Regions from separate parts of the Stenotrophomonas maltophilia genome, predicted to be linked through region 2. Evidence: riboswitches for the same ligand, from Rfam matches in the RefSeq annotation. Region 2 holds a riboswitch; the other holds the start of a gene.
What was found. Region 2 has a riboswitch for thiamine pyrophosphate ahead of thiC (phosphomethylpyrimidine synthase ThiC). Riboswitches for the same ligand answer to the same signal wherever they lie in the genome.
Positions count from the first base shown of each region.

Region 1: another riboswitch for thiamine pyrophosphate. It lies ahead of EZ304_RS19745 (TonB-dependent siderophore receptor); the one in region 2 lies ahead of thiC (phosphomethylpyrimidine synthase ThiC).

Region 1 is NZ_CP037858.1:4,268,067-4,275,116, forward strand. Features, by position in the region: gene EZ304_RS19730 (peptidoglycan-binding domain-containing protein) at 81-2,078, shown strand; gene EZ304_RS19735 (glycine zipper 2TM domain-containing protein) at 2,325-2,732, shown strand; gene EZ304_RS19740 (phosphotransferase enzyme family protein) at 2,861-3,985, shown strand; TPP riboswitch at 4,029-4,124, shown strand; gene EZ304_RS19745 (TonB-dependent siderophore receptor) at 4,195-6,384, shown strand; gene pnuC (nicotinamide riboside transporter PnuC) at 6,393-6,962, shown strand.
Region 2 is NZ_CP037858.1:1,637,248-1,644,297, forward strand. Features, by position in the region: gene EZ304_RS07470 (winged helix-turn-helix domain-containing protein) at 1-1,532, opposite strand, end outside; gene EZ304_RS07475 (ion channel) at 1,802-2,473, opposite strand; gene thiC (phosphomethylpyrimidine synthase ThiC) at 2,591-4,435, opposite strand; TPP riboswitch at 4,518-4,618, opposite strand; gene EZ304_RS07485 (BCCT family transporter) at 4,884-6,461, shown strand.

The DNA.
Region 1 (7,050 bases), 1.9 Mb from region 2:
CCGACATGTTCTTGACTCATGGATGAGTCCGGTTGGCGATTCGCGGCACGCGCCGCTCCATCAACCCCGAGGAAGACGTCATGGCACAGCATGACTACAGCAGAAAGGAAGTCCTGGACATCGTCGAGCAGGTCGCCCGGCACAAGGGCATTCCGGTCGATGACTTCATGCGCTTCGCGCACATCGAGACCGGCGGCACCTTCAACGAGCGCGCCCACAACACCTCGTCCGGCGCCAAGGGCCTGTTCCAGTTCGTGCCCGGCTCCGCACGCCAGTATCACCTGACCGGCCACGAGTTCGACCCGACCCGCAACACCGAAGCGGCCGCACAGATGTACCAGGACAACCTGGACTCGATGGCACGCCGCAACGAACGCACCGGCCACCCGTACCTGTCCGGCGGCAGTACGCCGACCGGCCTGGACCTGTACCTGGCCCACCAGCAGGGCAGCGCCGGCTATGGTTCGGTGCAGACCGCGATCGCCACCGGCACCTTCGGCGTGGTCCGCAACGGCCATGGTGAAGAGATCAACATGCGCCGCAACGTACTCAACCAGATCGGCTCCGATGCCAAAGCGCTCACCGGCCACACTCTGGCCGAGATGCGTGGCATGAACGATGGCGACCTGGCGCGCACCTTCTCCAGCTACTACATCCACAAGTACGCGGCGATCAGCATTCCGGAAAAGAACATCGCCCCGCAGACGGTGGCCCCAGGCCAGAGCCAGGGTCAGACCCCGGCAGCGCCGGTGCAGGCCAGCGCCGCCGTGGCAGCCGGTGCAGCCGCGCTGGCGGCGACCGCTTCGGCCGCCGCCGCGCCGAAGCCGGGCATCGAACTGCAGGCCGCCTACGAGGCCGGCGTGAAGTACGACCACGTCAAATACGCCATCAATATTCCGGGCCACGCGCTGCATGTGCCGGGCAAGAGCGGCAAGAACGTGGAACAGGGTTACATCGACTGTTCCGGTTGGGTCGGCACGCTGCAGAACCGGACCATGGATGAGATCAACCAGAAGGCCGGGCATGCGGTCTTCAGCAAGGCCGATCGCATCGACCTGGGCAACCTGGGTTCCGGTGGCATCGTGCGCAAGGCATTCGACCAGTCCGGCGTGCTGCTTGACCGCGACGCGATCCTGAAGCCCGATGCGCTGAAGGAAGGCATGATCATCGGCCTGGATACGGCCAAGACCCGCCACGAGCATTGGAACGGCATCGACCACATCGTGATGGTGGTGCGCGACCCCAACACCGACAAGCTGCTGATCAGCCAGTCCACCGGCAGCAAGGGCGTGCACACCATGCCCATCGAGGATTACCTCAAGCAGGTGAAGGACCACCCGAACTGGAAGCTGTACGCCTCCGACCCGCTGTCCAAGGCGCGCGACCTGCTGGAAAACCGCACCCAGTCGCATGAGCAGACCCAGGGCAAGCCGGCCGCCGAGCACAAGGCCGCTGCCACCCCGCACGCCGAACTGTACAAGCAGGGCGCGCACAGCGAGGGCGTGCGCACAGTGCAGGAGCAACTGGGCCACCTCGGCTACGTCGGTGCCGACGGCAAGCCGCTGATCGAGGATGGCCGCTTCGGCCGCAACACCGACGCGGCGGTGCGCCAGCTGCAGAAGGACAACGGCCTGGTGGCCGACGGCATTGTCGGGGCCAAGACGCTGGAGGCAATCAGGGAAGCCCGCGAGCGCCCGCTGCTGAACGACGAACGGCACCCGCGCAATCCGCTCTTCATCCAGGCAAGCAAGGGGCTGGAACTGATGCCGGCAGGCACCTTCAAGGATCGCCACGCGCTGGAAAGCGCCGCCGCGGCCCTGACCAAGGAGGCGCATGCCGCCGGCCTGCAGCGCATCGACACGGTGGTGCCGAGCCCGAACGGTGAGCGCCTGTTTGCCGTGCAGGGCACGATCGGCGACCCCGCCGCCAGCCGCGTGGCGGTGGAGACCCGTGCAGCCAGCGAGCAGAGCCTGGCGCTCAGCAGCGGTGCCGTGCAGGGCGCGCCGAACGTGCTGCATCAGCAGCAGGACGCCCAGCAGGAGCAGGCCCGGCAGGCACAGAAGGCCATGGGCGTCTGAGCCCGCGGCGCCTTGCAGACCAGGGAAGGGCCGCGCCATGCGCGGCCCTTTCCCTTTCTGCCAGCTGAGCGGCAGCGGCCGCTTTCAGCCTTGCTTCATGCCGCCTGCCGCTAGATGAATGCGCAAGCCGCACGGTGGGCCAGGCAATGTTCCGGCAATGTTGGAACGTCAGCGTGGTCTCCACGGCAGCCGGGGCGCCCGCGCCCTCCCTGCCCAGCGTGGCATGCACCTCACAGGAGAACGAACATGCTCAGTACTTCCACACTCAGCTTCCGTGGTCTGGCGATGGCCCTGGCACTGGTGGCCGGTGTTGCCGTGGTCAGCGATGCCAGCGCGATGTCGAGGAAGGACAAGCGCACCCTGGTCGGCGCCGTGGTCGGTGGCGTGGCCGGCAACCTGCTCTCCAACGGTGATCCCGCTGCCACTGTCGGCGGTGCCGTGGCCGGCGGCGCGATCGGCAACCTGACCACGTCCGACCGCCGCGACCGTCGCTATTACGACAACCGTTACTACGACAACCGCTACGACCGCCGCTACGATCGTGGCTATTACCGCAGCGGCTACTACGACCGTGGCGACGACCGTCGCTGGCAGCGCCAGCGCTACTACGACAACCGCTACTACAACGACCGCGGCCGCCATCGCGGCTGGTAAGCGGCGCGACGGCATCATCGCAGCTGATGCAGGCACGGGCGGGTCGATGACCCGCCCGTTTGCGTTGGCCGCGCGCATGGCGTTGAATGCGCAGCCTTGGATGTGACTTTCCCCACTGGGGCTGCGGCATGACTTCTTCCTCCCACCGCGTGCAGGGCCTCAACAACGACGAGGTCGCTGCCGACTGGCCGCCGATCAGCGCGGCGGACATTGCGTGGCTGAGTGCGCGTTACCCGCAGCTGGACGAGCACAGCCATCCCCGCTGGCACAGCCCGCGACCGCTGTCGGCCGCCGCCATCGTCGACGGCGTGGACGGCGCGGTGTTCGTCAAGCGCCATCACCACAGCGTGCGCAGCGCGGCCTGCCTGGAAGAAGAGCACCGCTTCATCGCCCATCTCGCCGCAGCGGGCGTACCGGTGGTGCAGGTGCTGCCGGCGACCGATGGCCGCACTGCGGTCGAACACGGCGAATGGACCCTCGAGCTGCATGCGATCGGCGTCGGCGAGGACCTGTACCGCGATGCCGTGTCGTGGTCGCTGCTGACCGACGTCGCGCAGGCCCGCGAGGCCGGGCGTGCACTCGCGCAGCTGCACTGTGCTGCGGCCAGCCACCACGCGCCCCAGCGCAGCACCCATGTGCTGGTCGCGCGCGACGATCTGATCCGTGCCGACGATCCGATCGCGGCCATCAAGGCAGGGCTGCACGAGCGCCCCGGGCTGGCCCGCTATCTCGCGCGCATTCCATGGGAAGCGCAGCTGCGGCGCGACGTGCTGCCGTGGCATGCCGGCCTGGCCCAGCGCCTGCGCGACGAGCCACGGTTGTGGGCGCACAACGACTGGCATGTCTCCAACCTGCTGTGGCGCGATGGGCAGATCAGTACCGTGCTGGATTTCGGCCTGGCCTCACCCACCAGCGCGCTGTTCGACCTCGCCACGGCGATCGAGCGCAACGCGGTGGCGTGGCTGGAACTGGAGCACGGCATGGAAGCGGTGCGCATCGATATCGCGCTGGCCCTGCTCGACGGCTATCGCCAGGTGCTGCCGCTGTCGGCGGCACGCGTGCGCCTGCTGGCCGACCTGCTGCCGATGGTCCATTTCGACTTCGCACTGTCCGAAGTGGAGTACTTCGAGGGCGTCACCGGCTCGACCGCCAATGCCGACGTAGCGTGGCAGCCCTTCATGCTGGGGCATCCGGCATGGTTCCACAGCGCGCCGGGACAGGCACTGCTGCAGGCGCTGCACGCGGCAGCCTGAAGGGCACCGGCTCGCAAATCCGTACCATTTGTAGTGAAATGGTCACCTGAAGCGGGGGTGCCTGGATCTGCCAGGCTGAGAGAGTCCCTTGGAACCTGATCCGGTTTGCACCGGCGTAGGGAGCTTTGAGCCGCAGCCACACCCCCATCATGGGCCGGTGCACCTGCGCGCCGTCGCTTCGTCTCCCTTGTTGTCCGAAGACGAACCGAATGAACCGCTGCCTGCGCCCCACCCTGCTCTCCCTCGCCCTCTGCGCCGCGCTGCCGCTGCACGCCAGCGACGCCGAAGCGTCCCCCGATGCGGCTGCCACCAGCGCCGAACGCTCGCCGACCGAACTGGCAGCAGTGCGCGTGCAGGCCGGCAAACCGAAGGCCGATACCTCGCGCGTGAATGCCTTCGGTGGTGGTTCCTGGAAGGACATGCCGGCCTCGGTGAACGTGCTCGAGCGTGACTACCTCGACCGCCGCCAGGTGCGTTCGCTGTCCGAGCTGGCCAGCAACGATGCCTCACTGGGCGATGCCTACGCGCCGGTGGGCTACTACCAGAACATCGCCATCCGTGGCTTCGCCCTGGACGCCGCCACCGGCTACCGCTTCAACGGCCTGTCCATCGCCGGCGAACAGCGCCTGGCGCTGGAGAATGTGCAGTCGGTGGAAATCCTCAAGGGCGAAGCCGGCCTGGCCGCAGGCGTGATGGCACCGGGCGGCATCATCAACTACATCGGCAAGCGCCCGGCCGAGGTACGCACTGCCACGCTCGGCACCGATTCGGAAGGCTCGCGCTACGTCGCCGTCGATGTCGGCCACTGGATCACCCCGCGTTTCGGCCTGCGCCTGAATGCCGCGTGGGATTCCAGCAACTCCTATGTCGAGCACGCCGATGGCCGCCGCAATTTCTACTCGTTGGCCGCCGACTGGCTGATCGGCGAGCGCGGCAAGCTGGAAGTGGATGCCAACTACCAGACCAGCTCGCAGCGTTCGGTGTCGGGTTACCAGCTGCTGGGCGCGCGCGACCTGCCGCGCGGCGTCGACCGCGAGCACCTGCTCGGCTACCAGCCGTGGCAGCGCCCGGTGGATATCGCCAGCACCAACATCACCGCCCTGCACACCTATGATTTCAACGACGCCTGGCAGTCGCGCGTGTCGGTGGGCCACAGCCGGTCGGTGATCGATGACAACGTCGCCTTCGCCTATGGCTGCTACTACGCCACGCAGTGCGCCGATGGCAGCGTGCCGGGCAACTACTTCGCGCCCAATGGCGACTACGACGTCTACGACTACCGCAGCCCGGACGACACCCGCCGCAACCAGCAGGCGCGTGCCGAACTGCGTGGCCGCTTCGAGACCGGCAACGTCGGCCATGAGCTGACCCTCGGTGCCGACTACTTCCGCCGCACCGTGGACAAGCGCCCGAGCGTCAACGAGTACGTCGGCACCAGCAACATCCACGACGCACCGGTGCAGGTGTTCGTGCCGTCGCCGAAGATGCCGGGGCCGTCCGCACGGCGCCTGGACAGCCGCCAGACCGCGTTCTTCGCGCTGGACCGGATGAGCTTCGGTGACGACTGGCAGTGGCTGGCCGGCGGCCGCTTCGTGCGCCTGGACGAGCGCGCCTACGACAAGCGCGGCACCCCGCAGCGCCACAGCCGTCTGTCGCGCTTCCTGCCGCAGACCGCCGTGGTGTGGAAGGCCACCGACCAGCTCAACGCCTATGCCAGCTACGTGCGCGGCATTTCGCTGGGCCAGGAAGCGCCGTTCTGGACCAGCAACGCCGATACCTTCCTGCCATCGGTGCAGTCCCGGCAGCTGGAAGTGGGCGTGAAGTACGTGCCGGTCGAAGCACTGACGCTGGGCGCGGCGGTGTTCCGCATTTCGCAGCCGTACCAGTACGCCAAGCCCGACAACAGCGACGTCGGCTACACCTTCGTTGAGGAAGGCACGCAGACCCACACCGGCCTGGAGCTGACCGCCAACGGCCAGCTGACCGATGCGCTGCAGATCGTGGCCAGCGCCAGCGTGCTGCAGGCGCGCGCGCGCGACACCGGCACACCGGCCTATGAAGGCCATCAACTGGTGAACGTGCCGAAGGTGCGCGCCAGCGTGCACGTGGCCTATGCGCTGCCGTTCGTGCAGGGCCTGGATGTGACCGGTGGCTGGCGCTATGCCGGTGCCAACGTGGCCCGCGCCGACGGTGGCGTGCGCGCGCCCGACTACTCGGTGTTCGACGCGGGCCTGCGTTTCCAGCATCGCCTGCACGAGCGCGCGGTGACCTGGAACCTGTCGGTGGACAACGTGTTCAACCGCTTCTACTGGCGCGATACCGGCAGCAGCGGCGGTGACTACTACCTGCTCCCCGGCGCACCGCGACAGGCCCGCCTGTCGGTGACGTTCGCGCTGTGAGCGGCGTGATGCTGGAGTGGACCGCCGCGCTGTGCAGCATCCTCGGCGTTTGGCTGATGGCCAAGCGCCGGCTGGTGGCGTGGCCGGTCGGCCTGCTGTCGGTGACGCTGTACGGGCTGGTGTTCGCCGAGGCCAAGCTGTACTCGGACACCCTGCTGCAGGTCGCCTTCGGTGGCTTCCTGGTCTATGGCTGGCTCAACTGGCGCCAGCATGCTGCCGATGAAGGCAGCATCCGCATCGTGCCGTTGGCGCGCGGCAAGCTGCTGCGCGACCTGGCCATCGGCCTGTGCGGTGGCGTGGCGTTGGGAGCCGGCATGCACACCTTCACCGACGCTGCGCTGCCGTGGCTGGACGCGATGCTGACCGCACTGAGCCTGGTTGGCCAGTGGTGGCAGGCACGCCGCCACGTGGCCTGCTGGTGGGTGTGGATCGCGGTGGACGTGGTCTACGTCGGCGCCTACCTGTTCAAGTCGCTGCACGTGACCGCCGCGCTGTACGTGTTCTTCCTCGGCCTGGCCGTGTTCGGCCTGCGCGCATGGAGCGCCGCCGCGCGCGAGCCGCAGGTGGCAACGCAGTAGAGCCACGCCATGCGTGGCTGAGGAACACCGGTAGTCGCCAACCGTGGTTGGCGCGCGCCTACCGACCACGGTCGGTTACCATGCACAT
Region 2 (7,050 bases):
GTGAAGACCAGCTGGCGACCGTCGGGCGCCGCCATCGGCTGCCCGTCACGCCCGCTGGACGCGAACAGCCGCTCGGCGCTGCCGCCGGCCATCGGCACCTTGAACACGCCGAACTGGGCACGGCGGTGAACGAAGGCCAGCACGTCGCCGTGGCGTGACACCGCAGGCCATTGTGCGTCGTCGAGGCCGGCATCACGCAGGGTGCGGCGCTCGACGTCCAGGTAGTACAGCCGCACCTCGCTGTCCACGCGCCGGCCGAACACGATGCTGCGACCATCGCCCAGCCAGGCCCAGCCACGCTGTTCGGCCGATTCGTTGGTCAACTGCTCCAGCTCGCCGCCCCCGGCCGGCATCCGCCACAGGTCGCCCATCTGCGGATTGCGCACGAACACCAGCCACTTGCCGTCGGGCGAGTAGCGTGGCGCGTAGTCAAAATCATCCTGGTCGACCGCATAGTCCAACGCCCGCCACTGGCCGCTGGCCAGGTCGAGCACACGGATGCCGCGATGGGCATAGCGGCCCACCATGCTGCCAAAGACCAGGCCGCGGCCATCCGGAGTCCAGTCGAAGCTGAGCAGTTCGGTTCCGTCGCAGCGGGTCGCCTGGCGCACACCGCCGCCGGTCGCGCTGGCGATCAGCACCTGGCAACCGCCGTCGGCTCCAAAGCGGGCAAAAGCGATCTCGCGCCCGTCCGGTGACCAGCTCGGGAAGCGGTCACTGGCTCCCTTCGGCGGCAGCGCCAGCTGCCGGGCCGGCGCATTGCCCGAGGTCTGCACCTTGATCGCGCCACCACCGGCGCCGTCCTCGTTGGCGCCTTCGTAGGCAACCTGGGAGCCATCCGGCGAAAGCGTGGGATAGGTTTCAAAACCACTGGTGGCGGTGATCAGGCGGTAGGGACGCTGCGGGCTGCCGATCACCCGCACGCCGTTCTCGACGGCGGCATCCACCGGTGAGCTCGGCTCCGGCCCACGCCGGAGCAGCAATGTGGCCATGACCAGCAGCGCGGCCAGCATCATCACACCCAGCACCCACAACAGCTGGCGGCGCAGCTGGCGCCAGCCGCGCCGGCGTGAAGGCGCTGCCGGCACGGCCATCGCCGGAATCGTGCCGGTACCGTCCGGCGACGGCATCGCGTCCGCAACGGCTACCGCTTCCACTTCCGCCACCGGCTCGAAGTCGTCCAGCGCCTGCACCGGCACCAGCAGCCGATAACCGCTCTTGGCGATGGTTTCGATGTAGGCCTGGCTGTTGTCGTCGTCGTTGGCGAACGCCTTGCGCAGCTGGGTGACGGCCTGGGTCAGCACGTCATTGGTCGGCAACGTATCGGGCCAGACCTCGGCAAACAGCTCTTCACGGGTAACCACGCGCCCCGGCTGCCGCATCAACACGCGCAGCACGCCCAGCGCTTTCGGCGTCAGCCTCCGCGGACGGCGCGCGCCTTCGACCTCGACCTCACGCGAGGACAAGGTAATGACGCAGTCGCCGACCTGCACGCGGTCGGCCTCGATGGGCGTGAGTTCGCTGCTGTTCATTTTCCGCTATACAGTAGGGACGGGACCTGGGCAGGGCTCACCAGCAATACCGTCCCCACCGTCCCTGGACAGGGTCATCGAAAAGCCAGATTCCGCACAAAGCATCGGCGCATACCGCAAAAACAATAACGCCCCCGGATATTAGCCTAAGCCGGTTACCCCGCCTATGACGGGGTCGACACTCAGGCTCTCTCTCGCCGACGCATTCACATAATCTGCATCACTATTCGCGCCCTTTTGGGCGCGAAATTTTTATCTGGCGTTCATTTTCACATGCGCCGAAGCATGGTCAATCCGACCAGACGCGACACCACCAGGCCGATATACATGACGCCTGCGAACTGTTCGAGCATCACCAGGGCCCGTGCCTGCGGGTGCAGCGGCACGACGTCGCTCAATCCAACACCGGACAACAAGCTGAAGCTCAGATAAAGCAGCTCCATCCAACTGCGCTCGGGGCCCGCGGTCGTACCCTGGAAACTGCCTGGATACCACTGCTGGCACACCGCGAACGCAAAGGCGAACGCCCAGGCCAGCAGGGTGAAGGTTGCCCCGGCCGCGAACAGCTCGTCGCGGGTCACTCGATGGTCCTGCAGCATGTAGGCGATCAATGCCCCCGCCGTATAGAAGTACAGCAGGCTTTCCAGCAGCTGTGCCGTGGTCAGCAGCGCGCTGCGGTCCAGAAGCGCCCCAGCCAGCGAGAACACCACCGAGGGAATGGCCAGCAGCAATGCCAGCCAGGTTCCCAACGGGCTGCGCTGGACCACCCACAGCGCCAGGCCGAGCACCGCCATGCCGAACATGCCCAGCGCCGCCCGGCCAGCGGCGGTGTCATCCAGCGCGGGATACAGCAGGACCGCCAGCAGCTGGGCCCCCAGCAGCCATGCCGAGGGGTGGCGGCGGGCGATTGCCAGCCAGCGGGTGGTCAAGGCAACAGGCATGGCGTCCTTTCCGCTGGGCAGTGGCCGGAGCATAACGGGTCGCGCCGGGCCACGCCCGGCGGTTCTCCTGGACCGCGGCGCCGTCCAGGAGAACCGCCGGGCGCTACCGGTGCAGCATCATCCCTGGCGGTAGACCTCGGCACCGGCAGCACGGAACTCCTGCGACTTCTCCTTCATGCCGGCCTCTGCGTAGTCACGTACGTCCTGGGTGATCTTCATCGAACAGAAGTGCGGGCCGCACATCGAGCAGAAATGGGCCAGCTTGTGCGCGTCCTTCGGCAGCGTCTCGTCGTGGAATTCCTTGGCCTTCTCCGGATCCAGCCCGAGATGGAACTGGTCCTCCCAGCGGAACTCGAAGCGCGCCTTGCTCAGCGCGTTGTCGCGCACCTGCGCGCCCGGGTGCCCCTTGGCCAGGTCGGCCGCGTGCGCGGCAATGCGGTAAGCCATGATGCCGTCGCGCACGTCCTGGCGGTTGGGCAGTCCAAGGTGCTCCTTCGGCGTCACGTAGCAGAGCATGGCGGTACCGAACCAGCCGATCATCGCCGCACCGATCGCGCTGGTGATGTGGTCGTAGCCCGGCGCGATGTCGGTCGTCAGCGGACCCAGCGTGTAGAACGGCGCTTCGCCGCACTCGCGCAGCTGCTTGTCCATGTTCTCCTTGATCAGCTGCATCGGCACGTGGCCGGGGCCTTCGATCATGGTCTGCACGTCGTGCTTCCAGGCGATCTTCGTCAGTTCGCCCAGCGTCTCCAGCTCGCCGAACTGTGCCGCGTCGTTGGCATCGGCAATGCAGCCCGGGCGCAGGCCGTCGCCCAGCGAGAAGGTCACGTCATAGGCCTTCATGATTTCGCAGATCTCTTCGAAATGCGTGTAGAGGAAGTTCTCCTTGTGGTGCGCCAGGCACCACTTGGCCATGATCGAGCCACCGCGGCTGACGATGCCGGTAACGCGCCTGGCGGTGAGCGGCACGTAACGCAGCAGCACGCCGGCATGGATGGTGAAGTAGTCCACGCCCTGCTCGGCCTGCTCGATCAGCGTGTCGCGGAAGATTTCCCAGGTCAGTGCCTCGGCACGGCCATCGACCTTTTCCAGCGCCTGATAGATCGGCACGGTACCGATCGCCACCGGCGAGTTGCGGATGATCCATTCACGGGTTTCGTGGATGTGCTTGCCAGTGGACAGATCCATCACCGTGTCGCCGCCCCAGCGGATCGCCCACACCAGCTTCTCCACTTCCTCGGCGATGCCGGAAGACACGGCGCTGTTGCCGATGTTGGCGTTGATCTTGGTGAGGAAGTTACGGCCGATGATCATCGGCTCGCTTTCCGGATGGTTGATGTTGTTGGGCAGCACCGCACGACCACGGGCAATCTCGTCGCGCACGAACTCGGGGGTGATGATCTTCTGGATCGAAGCACCGAACGCTTCGCCCGGGTGCTGCTGCAGCAGTCCGGCATCGCGGATCGCGTCCAGGCGCTGATTCTCGCGGATGGCGACGAATTCCATTTCCGGCGTGATGATGCCGCGCCGCGCGTAGTGCATCTGGGTGACATTTGCACCAGTACGTGCGCGGCGTGGCAGGCTGCGTGCGGGGAAACGCACCGCATCGAGCTTCGGGTCATGTTCGCGGTCGCGGCCGAACGAAGAGCTGAGGCCGTCGAGCTGTTCGGTATCCCCCCGTTCTTCCACCCAGCCACGGCGCAGCGCCGGCAGGCCTGCGGAAAGATCGATATGCACGTCAGGATCGGTGTAGGGGCCGGACGTGTCATAGACCGTTACCGGCGCATTCTCCTCGCCGCCGAACAGCGTCGGCGTGCGGGTCAGCGCGATCTCGCGCATCGGTACCAGGAGATCCGGGCGCGAACCAGGCACATGGATCTTGCGCGAACCGGGAATCGGCCGGGTCACGGATTCAGAGAGTTGCTGGGCCTGTTGCTGCAGGGCGGAGAGCTGTGCGTTCATCGGGCATCGTCCAGGAAGGTCAGGGACGAAGCGGCGGCGCACTGCGCCCGCGCACGGACGGTCCTTGGGCGGAGTCCGGGCACGGCTGCACTGCAAAGCTTCCCTACGCCGGTATGAGCCGGATCAGGTTCCAAGGGACTGTCTCAACCGTGGCCACATGGCCCGGTACCCCCGCTTCTTGCTGCGCATTAGAGCATAGACCGCCCGCCTCCGGAGTTGCTCCCGGGGTCAGATCCGCTTTCCTGCGGAAAGCGGATCTGACCCCAATCGCTATTCGTTAACAGAACCGTGACATCGCGTTCAGTAACGTGCACGCGCATCGTGTCGTCGCGAACGATGCTTATCTCGCCGCCTTCGCGGCTCCTGCCCGGTCTGTGCTGCATGTCGCCGGCCCCTCGCAGCAAGCTCTGCTCGCTCCCCTCAATCCCTTGATCGGAGAAGCTCCTTCATGGTGTTTCGCGTTTCCATCGCACTGGTTCTGCTTCTGGTGCTGCTTGCCGGTGTTGCACCGGGCCCCTTCAATACGGTGGTGCAGTCGGTACTCGCCGATGTCGTCCGCAGTGTCGGCTGGCTCTATCTTCTGGTCGTGTTCCTGGCGCTGACTTTCCTGATGTACTTGGCATTCGGTCGCTTCGGCAACCTGCGCATCGGTGGTGAAGATGCCGAGCCGGAATTCTCCCGCGCCAGCTGGATGTCGATGCTGTTCGCTGCCGGCATGGGCATCGGCCTGGTGTTCTGGGGTGCGGCCGAACCGATCTCGCATTTCAGCAAGCCGCCCGAGGGCCTGGCGCCGCAAAGCATGGACGCCGCGCGCGCCTCGATGCGCTATGCGTTCTTCCACTGGGGCCTGCATCCGTGGGCGATCTATGCGCTGATCGGCCTGGCGATGGCCTGGTTCCAGTTCAACCGCAACGGGCGCGGCCTGGTCAGCGACATGCTGCAACCGATCATCGGCCGTCACCATCGCGGCTGGATCGGTCGGGTAGTCAACATCGCTGCCGTAGTTGCCACGGCGATTGGTGTCGCCACCACGCTCGGCTTCGGCACCATCCAGATCGCGGCAGGTATCGAACGCGTCTTCAGCGTGCAGGCCACCGTCGCGGTGCAGATGACCATCATTGCCGTCGCCTTCGTGCTGTACATGGCCTCCACCGCCAGTGGCGTGGAACGCGGGGTGAAATGGCTGTCCAACTTCAACCTGGCATTGGCTGCGTTGCTGGCAGCCATCCTGCTGGTGCTTGGGCCGACCGGCTTCATCTTCGATACGTTCACCACCACGCTGGGCTCCTACCTCAACCAGCTGGTGACGATGAGCCTGCGCATGTCGCCTTTTTCCGGTAGCACCTGGGTGGCGGACTGGACGATCTTCTACTGGGCCTGGTGGATCTCGTGGGCACCGTTCGTGGGATCGTTCATCGCGCGCATCTCGCGTGGCCGCAGCGTGCGCGAATTCGTGATCGGCGTAGTGCTCGCGCCGACGCTGCTGGGCTTCTTCTGGTTCGCGGTGTTCGGCGGCACCGCGCTATGGGCACAGATCTTCGGCCACGCCGATCTGGTGCAGGCGCTGGGCAATGGCTACGAGACGGTGCTGTTCACACTGTTCGACAGCATGCCGCTACCGCTGTTGCTGTCGTGCATCGCGCTGGTACTGCTGATGATCTTCTTCGTAACCTCGGCCGATTCGGCGGTACTGGTGCTGGCCAGCATGTCCACCGACGAGGCCGGCGACCCACCGCTGAAGCGCAAGCTGGCCTGGGGCATTGCGGTGGCGTTGATCGCAGCGGCGTTGCTGCTGGCCGGTGGACTGGACGCGCTGCAGGGCATGATCACGATCGCAGCATTGCCGTTCGCGTTGCTGATGGTGCTGGTGATGGTGTCGCTGTACCGGGTTCTGGACCAGGAGTACACGCGTGAGCGACGTCAGGCGCAGCGCCAGCGGCACATGATCGATGCGTGGATCGCGCGCGAGATGGCGGCGCAGGAGGAGACCCAGGCGGAGGCCGCACGCGCGCAGGATCGGGATTGAGGGTTGTTTTGCAGCCTGCGGCTGCACCGCTTTTTTCAAGCAACGGCAACAACAACTTCAAAAGCGGCTCTGGGTTGCTGCTGGTTTGGCGGGGCGGTGTGGGCTGGCAGGACACGCCGTAAACCCATTCCTGGGGGCTCGATGGCGCCATCCATGGCGCCAACGGTCCTGCCAGCCCACGCCGCCCCACCCCCGACAGTTTCCGTGTGACGGTGGGTTTTCCACGCTATGCGTGGATGAGGTGTATCGGAAAACAAGAAGGGGTCGGATCCGCTTTCCTTCGGAAAACGGATCTGACCCCAACCCACAGCGCGCGGCTGTTGCTGTTGCTGTTGTCTTTGCTTTTGATCTTCTTCTTTCTCTTCCTGCGGTGGCGGCCGCAGGAAACTGTCAGGGGCCGGGCGGGTGGGCTGGGGTGTCAGCCGCATGGGCCCGAGGCATGCCTCGGGCGGGTTGGGCGGGACGCCCAACCCCGGTCTTGCCGTGTGCGCAGGACAGCGCACACGAGCAAGCGGCTGCCAAGCCTGCAGGGACGGATTCACGGCGTCCCCCGACCAGCCCACCCGCCCGGCCAAGCCTCATATCACTG